4 regions of the Lysinibacillus sp. FSL K6-0075 genome follow, and region 3 is predicted to be linked to each of the others. Evidence: riboswitches for the same ligand, from Rfam matches in the RefSeq annotation. Region 3 holds a riboswitch; each other region holds the start of a gene.
What was found. A riboswitch is a leader RNA that binds a small molecule or an ion and turns the genes downstream of it on or off. The one in region 3 is predicted to bind cobalamin.
Positions count from the first base shown of each region.

Region 1: it holds a riboswitch for cobalamin, as region 3 does, so the genes downstream of both, MHB65_RS14805 (energy-coupling factor ABC transporter permease) here and MHB65_RS23040 (hypothetical protein) in region 3, are expected to answer to the same signal.
Region 2: it holds a riboswitch for cobalamin, as region 3 does, so the genes downstream of both, MHB65_RS11495 (ABC transporter substrate-binding protein) here and MHB65_RS23040 (hypothetical protein) in region 3, are expected to answer to the same signal.
Region 4: it holds a riboswitch for cobalamin, as region 3 does, so the genes downstream of both, MHB65_RS21855 (iron chelate uptake ABC transporter family permease subunit) here and MHB65_RS23040 (hypothetical protein) in region 3, are expected to answer to the same signal.

Region 1 covers NZ_CP151947.1:3,004,216-3,007,775, forward strand. The annotation lists gene MHB65_RS14800 ((2Fe-2S) ferredoxin domain-containing protein) at 1-228, opposite strand, end outside; cobalamin riboswitch at 373-555, opposite strand; cobalamin riboswitch at 808-993, shown strand; gene MHB65_RS14805 (energy-coupling factor ABC transporter permease) at 1,141-1,887, shown strand; gene MHB65_RS14810 (energy-coupling factor ABC transporter substrate-binding protein) at 1,891-2,163, shown strand; gene cbiQ (cobalt ECF transporter T component CbiQ) at 2,169-2,942, shown strand; gene MHB65_RS14820 (ATP-binding cassette domain-containing protein) at 2,939-3,560, shown strand, end outside.
Region 2 covers NZ_CP151947.1:2,346,481-2,350,040, reverse strand. The annotation lists gene MHB65_RS11505 (S9 family peptidase) at 1-151, opposite strand, end outside; gene MHB65_RS11500 (precorrin-3B methylase) at 223-900, opposite strand; gene MHB65_RS11495 (ABC transporter substrate-binding protein) at 953-1,945, opposite strand; cobalamin riboswitch at 2,112-2,299, opposite strand; gene MHB65_RS11490 (translation factor GTPase family protein) at 2,458-3,560, shown strand, end outside.
Region 3 covers NZ_CP151947.1:4,590,125-4,593,684, reverse strand. The annotation lists gene ytvI (sporulation integral membrane protein YtvI) at 1-459, opposite strand, end outside; gene MHB65_RS23050 (hypothetical protein) at 550-1,104, shown strand; gene MHB65_RS23045 (glutathione peroxidase) at 1,190-1,735, shown strand; cobalamin riboswitch at 1,884-2,082, shown strand; gene MHB65_RS23040 (hypothetical protein) at 2,243-2,800, shown strand; gene MHB65_RS23035 (cobalamin-binding protein) at 2,784-3,560, shown strand, end outside.
Region 4 covers NZ_CP151947.1:4,378,825-4,382,384, reverse strand. The annotation lists gene MHB65_RS21865 (YdhK family protein) at 1-86, opposite strand, end outside; gene MHB65_RS21860 (biotin transporter BioY) at 202-798, opposite strand; cobalamin riboswitch at 953-1,141, shown strand; gene MHB65_RS21855 (iron chelate uptake ABC transporter family permease subunit) at 1,286-2,332, shown strand; gene MHB65_RS21850 (heme ABC transporter ATP-binding protein) at 2,338-3,129, shown strand; gene dapF (diaminopimelate epimerase) at 3,185-3,560, shown strand, end outside.

The DNA.
Region 1 (3,560 bases), 1.6 Mb from region 3:
TGATGGCACACGATACCAATTCCCTTGAGGGTAGGCGATTACCACACAGGCATCCTTGCATCGTCCATTACAGCGCGTTCTTGTCGTATGTATTTCTTGATCGAGTGCTTGTCGCTGTATTTCATCTCGAATGGCTAAGGTAATTTCCTCACCATCCTTATTCATGCAACTACTGCCATTGCAAATAAAGAGATGTGTTTTCATCCCCTCTAAATTCCATGTTGTCATCTTCTGTCTCCCCTCATTTGCTTTCTGGAAAAGAAAAACCTTTACTCTAAAACGAAGAGTAAAGGTTTTGTAGAAGCCAAATAAAAACGAATAGCATGAAATAAAGGTACTCGCTTCCGCTTCAACTTCTCCCTCCGAAAAGTTTGCATGCACAATCAAATAAGCAGGTTTCCTGACTTAAGCTTCATTTTACAGTCGCACCTTCCCAAGTTTGCACCAGTGGCTTTGCGATTTCATCAGCTATTACAGTAGCGGGGGCTGTATTGGATTTTCACCAATTTCCCTATTATCTCGAGCTATTCGAGCACTTATTGACGTTTTATATGAAATTTTTATTAGTATTTTAAATAGAAAACTGTCTTAATCATATCTTATTATTTTAAAATTTCAATATTTCTTTAAAAATTTATGACAAATTTATCAATTTTGAAGTGAACTGGGGTATAAAATTTATACAATATCCATCATTAGCACAATGAATATTATCAGAATATTCGCCGTTGACCTTTAATTAAAAAAATTTTATAAAAAGGTATAGCATATTTATGGAAAATCATGTTACACTTTGTCGTGAAATCTCACAATTGAATGTTTTTCGGTGTAAAATGCTTGGCATTTTGCTTAAAAGGGAAGCCGGTTTGAGTCCGGCGCGGTCCCGCCACTGTAATAGGGAGCTTTATAGAATATGTCACTGTCCAACGGATGGGAAGACCTATAAAGTATTGAACTAGAGCCAGGAGACCTGCCGAAAAATAGGTGATCGTTTCAGCCTACGAGGATAGGTGTGCGGCTTAGCAGATGAGAATGTTATTTGCTTTTTTAGCTATGCACTTTTCCACCAACGGAGAAGTGCTTTTTTATTTACGCACGCTACATTCTAAAAATCTATTAATTAGTTAGGAGGAAAGCTTTTTGAAATTTTCATGGTGGAAACTTAGTTATTTTTTATTGGCCTTTTTAATTGTGCCAAAACGTGCCTTTGCGATGCATATCATGGAAGGTTTTTTACCAATCGAATGGGCGATTTTTTGGTGGGTTATTTCTATTCCTTTTATCGTTCTAGGATTGCGTTCTATTCGCAAAACAATTGAAGAAAATCCTGAAACAAAGATGCTTTTAGGGCTTTCAGGAGCCTTTGCTTTTGTGCTATCTGCCTTAAAAATCCCTTCTGTTACAGGTAGCTGCTCTCACCCAACTGGTGTTGGACTTGGGACAGTTCTCTTTGGCCCTCTAGCCATGAGTGTAATTGGAACAATCGTTTTATTATTCCAATCTTTATTATTAGCACATGGAGGAATCACGACTTTAGGGGCGAACGCCTTTTCGATGGCTATTGTAGGTCCTTTTATTGCTTACTTTGTCTTTAAAGGAGCACAAAAAGTAGGTTTGTCATTTTCACTAGCCGTATTTTTCGCAGCTATGCTTGGTGATTTAGGTACATATGTTGTGACTTCTGTACAACTAGCACTAGCCTTCCCTTCAGAAGTTGGAGGCTTTATGGCATCCTTTACAAAGTTTGCAGGTATTTTTGCCTTAACTCAAATTCCTTTAGCGGTGAGTGAAGGGATTTTAACGGTCATTGTGATGAATTTCTTGAAAAAATACAATATTAGCGAATTAAAAACTTTACGTGTTTTCTCAACAAAGGAGGCACATTAACAGATGAAAAAAAATTTATTGTTATTAGCAATTGTTGTGTTGTTAGCCATCATTCCATTGTTCATACAAAAAGGTGCTGAATTTGGTGGTGCTGATGGAGAGGCAGAAGCAGCCATTGGTGAAATCAATGCGGAATATGAACCATGGTTCGAAAGCCTATGGGAGCCACCAAGCGGTGAAATCGAAAGCTTATTATTCGTGCTACAGGCAGCTATTGGAGCTGGCTTTATTGGCTACTTCATCGGCTATATGCGTGGCAAACATAAAGAAGGTTAACCATTATGTTACTCATTGATAAGTATGCCTATCTTAATAAGCTAGCGTCTGTTCATCCGCTAGAAAAAATGATATTTTCACTTGGACTACTTCTCATAACGCTCATCTTGAGAGATGAACGACTTTCACTCATTACATTTTTTGTAATGAGTGCTTTTATCATTTTAGGTGCAAAAATTCCGCTTACATACTATGCCAAGTTATTATTGCTACCTAGTTTTTTCTTATTCACAAGTCTCGTATCTATTTTACTTTCCATTACACCGTCAACCAATGCACTACCTGCCCATATTTGGTCTTATACATGGACGAATTGGACTGTTTTCATTGGGAACGCAAGTGTGCTATTAGCGCAGCAGCTGTTCTTTGTCGTTCTGGGCAGTATTAGTTGTTTATACTTTTTAATTCTAACCACTTCTGTACAAGGAATATGTTATGTGCTACGACAATGGCGACTCCCCTCTTTATTGGTTGAGCTCGTCGAACTAACCTATCGTTTTATTTTTATGTTTTTAGAAAGTATGCAAAATATTCATCTAGCCCAGCAAGCACGTCTCGGCTACCATTCACCGATGCAATGGCTACGCTCTGTCTCCATGCTCATTGTGGCATTATTTGTGGAAATGTTTCAACGTAGTCGGGAACTAAACAATGCCATGCAATCACGTGGTGGCGAGGCCGTCTACTGGCAAGAGATGGGCTCCTATAGCAAGAAAAATTGGCTAGGTATGGCAGCAATATTACTAGTCCTCATCGTATATGGAGGGTATTTCACATGACAGCATTTTATTTTGAACTCAACCAATTATCATATGCCTATGCAGATGGTACGAAAGCGTTGTCAGATATTACATTAGACATTCCAAAAGGGAAAAAAATCGCCATACTCGGGCATAATGGCGCAGGAAAATCGACTTTGTTTCAGCATCTTAATGGTATTTTGAAACCTACAGCTGGGACGATTTTATTCGAAGGCAACGGACTAGAATATAGTCGAAAAGCTTTAAAAGTTCTACGTCAGCAGGTAGGCATTGTCTTTCAGAATGCAGATCATCAGCTTTTTTCAGGGACCGTCAAGCAAGATATAGCATTTGGACCATTGAACCTCGGCTGGTCTACTGAAAAAATGGAAGAAAAAATAGCATGGGCCGTTGCGCAAACCGAAGTGGAAGATTTGCTCGATAAACCCATTCATTTTCTAAGCGTAGGTCAGAAAAAGCGTGTGGCGATGGCAGGTGTTTTAGCGATGGAGCCCTCTGTCCTTTTATTAGACGAACCAACGGCAGGTCTTGATAATTATTATGCTACACAAGTATTACAATACTTAGCCAAATTAGAAGATGGTGAGAGAACCATTTTACTAGCAACTCATGACATTCCTCTCGCCTATGAATGGG
Region 2 (3,560 bases), 2.2 Mb from region 3:
TGTAAAATAAATTCGAGATATAGTCGTTTTTCTTCTCGTCCATACGAGTCTCTACATAAACTACCTCAGTTCCATCGGGTGATAGCTGTGGATCTGCTACTGATTTTAAGTGATAAAGATCTTCTGGTTGAATCCCTTGTTTCGATGTCATGTTCTTGCTCCTTTGTATTGTAATTTTCTGTGCCTTACTACAATACTTCGACACCCTAAGTAATATTCCTGCTATTTAATAGAATTTTTTACTAGTTCCCAATATTCTGCGGACTTGGTTCTGCGATAAAATTTATAAAAGGGTTCATTCGGGCGAGCATGCTCTTTATAAAGGCTTATCATGTGCAATAAAAAATCTTCAATGTGCTCGACACCTACCCTTTTAGCGAATAATGTGCCAGCCTGTGCCTTTGCCCCCATCGGCACAGCACCTAAATAGACATCAAAGCTTTCCTGCTGATACACGAGCCCAATATCATCATAGACTGCATTGTAGCAGGCAGATGCACAGCCATTGATATTGACACGTACTCTTGCAGGTACCTTGATCCCCTCTAAAGCATGATAAAGATGTTCAGTTATCGGAGCAGCCTCCATTTTCTCACCATCACAAAAATCGCAAGCCTTCATGGCAATAATGGAGCCAGAGGACGCAACATAAAGACCCGCTTCCTGTAAGGCTTGCACAGCTTCTGTCGCATCGCTCGTTGGAATGGATACGAGAATACTATAGGAGGCGGAATACTTAATCGCACCCTTTTCGCCAGCAATTTCGGCTATTTTTTGAAATTGCGCTGGCGTATAATGCTTATTGATAATGCCAGGGCTAACTGCTAGACGGGTAAATTCACCCTCACGGTTTAGTGTTTCAAATGTTTGATCTGGTACGTTTTTTTGAAATGCGTTCATTGATATCGCTCCTTATGAAAAAGGAGCTAGCAAAGCGCTAGCTCAAATTGGTTTAAAAGTTTTCAGGATAGAAGCCCTTCGCTAAAATTTCAATGGCCTCTGCCGCACGAACCCCTTCAGATGCTGCTGAAAGTGGCAGGATGACAAAGTGATCATTCTTGACAGCTTCCATCTCCTTTAATGCTGGATCATTTTTTAAGAATTGGATCTTTTGTTCTGCCGTTGTTTCACCATAATCAATCACGACAACAACCTCTGGATTACGATCTACTGCATCTTCCTTCGACACAGTTGTCCAGCCTGATTCCACATCACCAAAGATATTTTGACCACCCGCGATTGTCACCAGCTCATTCATAAAGTTTTGACCAGCTGTAAATACATCCTTTTCACCGCTATCAAACACAAGAACACGTAATTTTTCGCTATCTTTTGGTAATTTAGCTTGTACTGCCTCTACATCTTTTGTCATTTGCTCAATTAAAGCTTCGCCACGATCTTCGATACGGAAAATCTTCGCGATATTGCGAATATCAGTGAAAATATCTTCTAATGTTGGTTTTGTCATGTTAGAAGCCGTATGTAAATACGTATGAATGCCTAATTCTTCAAGCTCCTCTGGTGTGCCAACGCCCTTTTCACCAAAGCCACTTTTCCAGCCTGCATATAAGAAATCCGCCTCGGCATCAATCACTTGCTCCTTCGTTGGGTATTGGTCAGAAAGCACAGGGACTTTATCGTATGCCTCTTGCAGGGGCTCATAGATTTTGTCATCTAAGTAAGCCGTCCCAACCATAGAATCCTCTAAGCCAAGCGCCAGCATAATTTCTGTCACATGCTGATTTAAGCTAATCGCTTTCGTAGGTGCTTCCTTATATGTTTGGCTTGTGTCATTATTTTCAATGGTTACTTCTGTTGCTGCCTCAGATGGCTCAACCTTTTCACCTTGTGCTGCTGATTCAGTTTTGTCCTTTGCATTACAAGCCCCTAAAATAGCGACCAAGGCAATGATCATCATCAGCCATATACTTTTCCATTTCTTCATGTCCTTTTCTCCTTTGTTGTTAAAATATAGAAAGAAATCAGAGACTTCTTTACTACCCATGTGGTTGGAAGGGCATAAAAAAAACCCTCTTGTCGCCAAGAGAGTAGCATAGTGAAATAACGGTATCATCATTACCTTTATCACTATCCCCATCCTCGTGGTTCTTAGTCAAAAAACACATACTGGCAGGTATCCTGGCTTAGGTTCATCATCTATACGCCTTCCCATAGTTTTACTACAGTGGCATGCTGTATAGACTCCCCATTTACAGTTGCGGGACAGCATCGGAATTGCACCGATTTCCCTTTTAAGCAAATGACAAATGCCATTTGCACCAATACGTTCTATTATGGTCAATACTATTGATAGACTAGCGTAGTATGACGCTAATTATGCAATCATCACTATATTAGCACTATTTCGACAAAAATACGAACTATTTTACAAGAATTATATATGCGAGTATTCTGTTACAATGAAAAGATAGCAATCTATAGAAACGAGGATTTCTTATGTACAAAACAATCGGTGTACTGGCGCATGTGGATGCAGGGAAAACGACCTTCTCTGAGCAAGTGCTTTTTCATACAAATAGTATTCAAGCCCGTGGTCGAGTCGATCATCAGGATACCTTTCTTGATAATCATGAGCTAGAGCGCAGGCGTGGGATTACGATCTTTGCCGAGCAAGGTCGCATGAGCATTGGCGATGATACATACACATTGATTGATACACCTGGGCATGTCGATTTCTCCCCTGAGATGGAGCGTGCCATCCGTGTGATGGATTATGCCATTATTATCATTAGCGCAGTCGAAGGGATACAAGGCCATACTGAAACCGTGTGGCAGCTTTTACGTAAATACCATGTCCCAACCTTCTTCTTTATCAATAAAACGGATCGTGAAGGAGCAAATGTAGGAGCTGTCATGAGCCAGCTTCGTAAAGATTGCTCTCAGCATGTGTTGTTCGTCGATGAACCGCTGCGAGCAGATTATGTGTCAAATAGCATCATGGAATGGCTGGCGGAGCGCGACGAAAAATTGCTGGATGCCTTTCTGAATGAGTCATTAGAGCATGAACCATGTCTTGCTCAGCTACAGGCCATGATTAAAAACGAATGTGCTTTCCCTTGCTTTATAGGCTCTGCCTTAAAGGATGAGGGCATTCAGGAATTTCTTGACCAGCTTCCCCTGTTAACGGCTACCCAATTTGAGCAGGATGTCCCGTTTGAAGGAGAGGTTTTTAAAATTCGTCATGATGGGCATCAGCGTTTAACCTTTATGAAGGCTGTCAAGGGCTCCTTACATGTGCGGGATGAATTTTCATTTGGTGAAGTGACGGAAAAAGTGACAGAAATTCGCCTTTATAATGGCAGTCGCTTTGAGACCGTTCAACAGGTTGAAGCAGGAGAGATTTTCGCGGTGAAAGGGCTGAGTCAGGCAAACATTGGAGATCGAATCGGTACAACGACGCTAACACAGCCCTATGAGCTTGTCCCAACGCTACAGGCAAAGGTTCAATATGCGGGCGATCAGCATATCAAGGAAGTGCTACAGATTTTCCGTTTAATTGAAGCCGAAGAGCCTTCTTTACGTGTCGTTTGGCAGGAAAA
Region 3 (3,560 bases):
TGAAACTTTGCTATAATTAAAGAAGCTTAAAAAGAATTCTTCAACTTTCTTAATGAAATCCATTGTGGTTTTTTGAAGCGAAGTACTTACTTCAGGTGGAAAGTCTTCTGTGTATTTAGAAATATTTTCTTGCATATGAAGCCACATATCTGATAGCTTGGAAATATAATAGGGAGCTTGCTTAGACAGTAAAATTATTTGCGTCATGATTTGTGTAATGGAAAGATAGCAAATAATAGATATAACAATAACACTCACTATGTAAATAAAAGCAACTGCTATTTTCCGTGACATTTTCCATTTCCGCTTAAAGAACATGACAATTGGTTCTAAGAAAAATGCACTAATCCCAGCGAATATTAAAGGCATGGACACAGGGATAACAAAATAGGCAGCTATAAGTAGGGATAAAATCACAATCAACCGAAAAATCAATTTCCTAGCATTAAATTTATTCATAAACTCACCTTCTTTGCGAAAAAAATTAAGTTAAGTGTACCATAAATCAAATTTTATTACGTTCTGAAACAATAAAGGTAGGGATAAATTATGGAAAAAGAGATTCTGCAACTTTTTAATAATCTAACAGAGCATGATCGCGATATTCAATATGAATCTTACGAGGAATTATTGAAGATTATGCAGGAACCCGTAGATTGGACATATGCAGTTTGGGAACAGCTAATAAAAGCACTTACATACAAAAATGGATATTCTCGTGCACGTGCTGCACAAATTTTATGCGCTTTAGCTGCAAAAAGTGATCCAGAAGAAAGGGTATTGGAGGATTTCTTAAAGATTTGGGCTGTGACTTATGACGAACAATCCGTCACAGCAAGGCATGCATTACAAGCAATTTGGAAAATTGGGCAAGCAGGACAGGTACAAAGAGATCTGGTTGTGTCATATCTAGCTAAAAGATTTCAAACATGTATAGATGAAAAGCAGCCATCTCTCATTCGACAGGATATTATTATGTCATTTAAAAAGCTATATGATCAAACAAATGACTCGAAATTATTAGACATTGCCCATCGTTTAATTAATGAAGAGCAAGATGCTAAATATAAAAAGAAGTATAAGTCAGCCATCCGTTCAAAGTAGCGAGATGGTGTTTTTTTGGGCAAATTCTTTGATGATCTGTTGACTAGTCAACTATAATAAACGAAAAACTATAAGGGGTTATGGCATGAGCATTTATAATTATCTAGTACGGAAGCCTAATGGTGAAATTTTATCGATGGAAACATATCGTGGAAAAACAATGTTAATTGTTAACACGGCAAATCAATGCCGATTTACATATCAATTTGAAGATTTACAAAAAATGTATGATAAATATGGGAAAGAAAATTTTGTAGTCCTTGGCTTCCCCTGTGATCAATTTGGTCATCAAAATCCTGAAGATGGGGAGGAAACTAAGCATCTTTGCAAGGTGAACTATGGAGTCACATTCCCGATTTTTGAGCTTGTACAGGTGAATGGTGAGGCTACACATCCACTCTTTAATTATTTAAAGCATGAAGCGAATTTTCGAGAATTTGGTAAGGCAAGTATGCAAGAGAAAATGCTTGCTGAAGCAATTGTTCAACTTGCCCCAAGCTTTTTAGATGGTCGTAATATTCGCTGGAACTTTACAAAGTTTCTAGTAGATGCTGGTGGTAAGACTGTCGCACGCTTTGAGCCAACAGATTCTCAGCTCGATATCGAACAGGCAATTGAAACACTATTATAGTCTATAAATTTTTTTAATAATGTAAAAACTTATAAAATGGTTTTAAATTTTCTCTTAAAGTAGAAATATTGCTGGATGTTTAAAGTTATCCATGCGCAGCACAACTATTTTTTCTGAATCATATATGATAAACTGCTTTACAAATGAATTATTCTTGCAGAATAAAGGTGCTAGTTAGCATAATCGGGAATCCGGTGAAAAACCGGAGCTGTTTCCGCAACTGTAAGTACAGCCATTATAAAGATTTACCACTGTCTCAAAGAAGATGGGAAGGTTCTTTATAACTCATTCGTTTCATGTAATGAACTGTACAAGCCAGGAGACCGACCTTTATTTGAACGTATAAAAACTTCTCGGAAGCTAGGAGGATATACGGCAAAAACATAGGCTAAGTCGAGCTTGATGGCGATCATTATGTTATTTTTGTCGTTCCTTTGCAAAAGGAGCGGCTTTTTTTATGCCTTTCATGTAAGAATTTTTCATTATAGAAAGTAGGGGGGACAGCAAGTGAAAAAAGATGCACGTTATTCTTGTTATCCATTTATGCGTGAGAAAGCTTCAACGGTCGATTTTGAAATTCGAACGGATAGCCTCACAACACATCTAGGAGTTGCATTAGCTGCAGTAAAAAAAGAGGATATTCAAGTTGTTGAAGAGGATTTAATGCTTATTTTACCTATGGCTTATCATGTCAATGGCTCAGTTCGTGGAAAACTAGCAGTAACTGAAGAGGATTTATCTTGGTTAAGTGAGCGTTATGACTTTTACGTTGGTCATGTGAAGGAAGAGATTCAAAGTTTTGTTTTACCTCAAGGAACTGAGGCCGCTGCTGCTTTACATCTTTGCCGCAGTGAAGCAAAAAAATCATATCGTACCTTACACAAAGTATCAGAAGAACGAGCGGTTCCTGCTATTCTTTTCGATTACCTTGGCTTATTAGCTAATGTATGTTTTGTCATGGCTGTTTTTATGAATCAGCAAACAGGAATAGCTGAAATACCATTTATTAGTAAATCATACCCAATGAAAAAGAAAAAGGAGAATAATAATGAAGAAAGTATTTAAATTCCAATGGCTATCAGTGCTCTTACTTGCACTGATGTTAGCAGGCTGTGGCACTGCTGAAGATACAAAAAACAAAGATGCTTCACAGGATACACAACACACAGAGAAAACAAGCTATAAAGTGACAGATGACCGTGGTGTTGAAATAGAATTTAATGAAGTTCCAAAAACAGTTGTATCATTACAACCAAGTAATACTGAAATCTTGTTTGCTCTAGGTGTTGGCGATAAAATTGTAGGGGCAACTGAGTACGATACTTACCCAGAGGAAGCACAAAAAATTGAACGTGTCTCTGATACTACGAATTTTAACAGTGAACGAATTTTAGCGTTAAAGCCAGATGTTGTCATTGCTTATACAATCGGTGATAAGGATGCACTAAAGCCGCTTGAAGATGCAGGAATTAAAGTGTTTGTTATTCAATCTGCGACTACTTTCGATGATGTTTATGGAGATATCGAACAAATTGCTGCTGTGATGGATGTTGCTGATCAAGGAAGTAAATTAAACGAAGAGATTAAAGCGAAAATTGCTGAAGTACAAACGAAGGTGAAAGACGTAAAGACGCCGAAAAATGTTTATTTAGAGGTTAGCCCTAAGCCAGACATTTATACAGCGGGCTCTAGCACTTTCCAACAAGAAATACTAGATGCAGCTAATGTTAATAATGTTTTTTCTGAATTGAATAGTTGGGCGCAAGTTTCTGAGGAAGATGTGATTGCGAAAAACCCAGACGTTATTTTAACGACAGTAAACTAT
Region 4 (3,560 bases), 210 kb from region 3:
TTTGTTTGATCCTCTGTACAAGCCGATAAACTAATTAGAGCGACTACTGATAATAGTCCGATTGACCATCTTCTATTGAATGTCATGTGATATCCTCCTCACTATTTGCCCTTACTGTAGCAAATAAATGTGCAGAAATGATGGACATGACCTATGAATAAATTTTCCTCTAGTCTGACACGAAAGAAGTGAAGAGATATGTTATTGAATGGGCATGATTTTCAATGTTTTTTGTAATCTATACGCGAAGATACCAGCAAAAATGGCTAAAATAATATCTTTTGGTAGTGGAGGCATCATCCAAAGCCAAGCTAGCTTATAAGAAAAATTCTCTGGCGCACTCGCCCAAAGCTTGTATGCAAAAAACATCCAATTTGTTCCTATCAAATAATTTATAGCCGTTGCTACTAAAGCAGCTACGATAAAGCTTTTCTTTGTCCCGCTTCGTTCCACGATCCACCCTGCAACAAATGCCGCTAAAATAAATGTAATAATAAACCCAAAGGTAGGACTTAAAATTTGACCAATTCCACCACCAAAGCGAGCAAAGACAGGTGCTCCTGCCAAACCCACACACATATAAATTGTACAGGCGAGCGCACCTTTTCTACTACCAAGAATAAGCCCTGCTAAAATCGCAAAAAAGGTTTGAAGCGTAATGGGTACACCACCAACTACCATAAAGGGTGCAAAGGAAGTGATATTAGCACCCACCATCATTAGCGTTGAAAATAATCCAATATAGGTAATGTCGACAGTTCTTAATTTATGATGACTATGTTGTGTAACAGTTGCCATGATTTCACCTCGTTTTAAAAGTTATTACAGCTAGTGTAAAAAACGAAAGTATCTGTGTCAACCTTATTATTAAAATTAGTTAACTCAAATGCTAGATGCATTTCTATGTAGACTAACTATCTATAAAAATGTATGATAGAATCGTCACAATTTTATAACTTCAAATACTATTGGTGTGATATTTTTGAATGTCACTTAAAAGGGAAGTCGGTGGAAGTCCGATGCTGTCCCGCAACTGTAACGAGGAATCCTATAATATTATTTGCCACTGTGTAAGAATGGGAAGGCAATTATAGGATGTTGAATCGAAGCCAGGAGACCTGCCAGTTAGTAATACCTGTAATGCCCACGAGGATGCAAGCAATTACGGACAATAGCTGGATATTTTCTGACTTTGTTTAATCTAGGGTATTTCTATGTGTATTTTCGCATGGAATACCTTTTTTTATTGCTTCATTCATCAATATTCAGTAGGAGTTTAAAACAGATGAATAAAAAATTTATGTTATTTTCCTTTGTACTTTTCATGGTATTAATTGTTTCAATGACATTTGCTGTAATGGTTGGCTCTGTTTCAGTTACACCATTATATGTATGGAAAGTTATTCTTTCTAAAATTCCTTTTATACAAAATGCTATCGAACAAGATTGGAGTCGCTCACAGGAAATCATCATTTGGCAAATAAGAGCACCTCGTGTTTTGCTAGCTGCTATTGTTGGAGCGGGGTTAGCCATTGCGGGGGCAGCGATTCAGGCGCTTGTACGAAATTCCATTGCTGACCCGTATATTCTAGGAATTTCTTCAGGGGCAGCTGTCGGAGCTACTTCTGTAATTATTTTAGGGGCCTTTTCATTTTTAGGGATTTACGCTCTGTCAGTATCCGCATTTCTTGGGTCATTACTTGCCATTGCACTTGTTTTTTTCTTATCACGTGTTGGTGGACGTGTCTCTATTTTCCGCTTGCTATTGGCAGGTATGGCTGTGTCCTTTATCTTAACGGCTATCTCTAACTTTATTTTAATGATGTCAAAGCAAGAAGGGGCTTTAAAGGCTGTTATGTTTTGGATGCTAGGTAGTTTAGCTGGAGCTAAATGGAATAATATTGTGATTCCAGCTTTCGTATTCTTCGTTGTATTTGGGCTACTGTGGCTACACTATCGCAATTTAAATTTATTATTACTGGGGGAAGAGGCGGCAGTGACATTAGGCGTGAATCTTCAGCAATTTCGTATCCAGCTAATATTACTCGTTTCTCTGTTAACAGGTGTGCTTGTCGCAGTTAGTGGTTCTATTGGATTTGTGGGATTAATTATTCCCCATATTGTGCGATTAATTGTGGGCTCAAACTATAAATATGTAATACCTATTAGTGCTTTAATAGGTGGAATATTCTTAGTGTGGGCAGATGCCTTTGCTCGAATCATCATCGCTCCTCAGGAAATGCCAATTGGTATTATTACAGCTTTTTGTGGAGGACCATTTTTCATTTGGCTACTCCGTCGTAACAACTATTCTTTCGGTGAAGGAGATTAATTTCCATGACATTAGAAGCGAAACAAGTATCATTCTCCATTTACGATCAGCGTATACTACATGATGTAAGTATTCAAATAAAAGAAAAGCAATTTGTTGGATTAATTGGCCCTAATGGAAGCGGAAAATCAACATTGTTAAAAAATATGTATCGTCTCCTAAAACCCGAAAGCGGTACGGTATTATTAAATGAGCAGGATATTTTAAAGCAAACAAGTAAAGCAATTGCAAAAAATTTGGCCGTTGTTAGCCAAGAAACACCCGTTTTATTTGATTTCACTGTGCATGATTTAGTCAGTATGGGGAGAACGCCACATAAAAAGCTATTAGAGCTTGATCAAGAGCAAGATTTCCAAATTGTTAAAGATGCTCTTAGACAAACGGGTATATCTCATTTAGAGAAACGAAGCTTTAGCTCTCTTTCAGGAGGCGAGAAAAAGCGCGTAATGGTTGCACGAGCACTCGCTCAACAAGCACAGGTACTAATATTAGATGAGCCGACGAATCATTTAGATATTCAACATCAACTTCAACTCATGGATTTAATTCAGACCTTACATTTAACCGTAGTGGCAGCTTTGCATGACTTGAATATCGCTGCTATGTACTGCGATCAAATTTACGTTTTACAGCAAGGGCGGATCGTTTGTCATGGTACACCAGAGGAAGTGCTGACGCCAGCATTGTTGCAAGATGTATTTGGTGTCTTTGCCGATATTCAAACACACTCACTGACAGGTAAGCCTTATCTCACATATGTCCCTGACCAATTTGCGAAGAAGGTCAGCCAAGTTTAGGAAAGCAAGATCTTCTATTTAAATACATATAACATCCTTTATAGGGAGTGACTGTATGCAAATAGCCTTTACGAAAATGCATGGTATTGGCAACAGCTATATCTATCTTGATCTTTTTCAATATGATTACAAGGAAGATATCTTTTTTGAATTGGCTCAGAAAATGGCCAATGTTCATACAGGTATTGGCTCAGATGGATTAATTATTATCCAACCATCCAAAATTGCTGACTGTTGTATGCGTATTTTTAATAAAGATGGCTCTGAGGGGACAAATTGCGGTAATGGTCTTCGCTGTGTTGCTAAGTATATCTTTGACCGTCATATTATGCGAAAAGAGCTAATTACGATTGAAACAAAATCCGGAATTATGCTGGCACAGGTAGTGGTTCAAAACAATAGTGTGATAGAAGTGATTGTCGATATGGGCA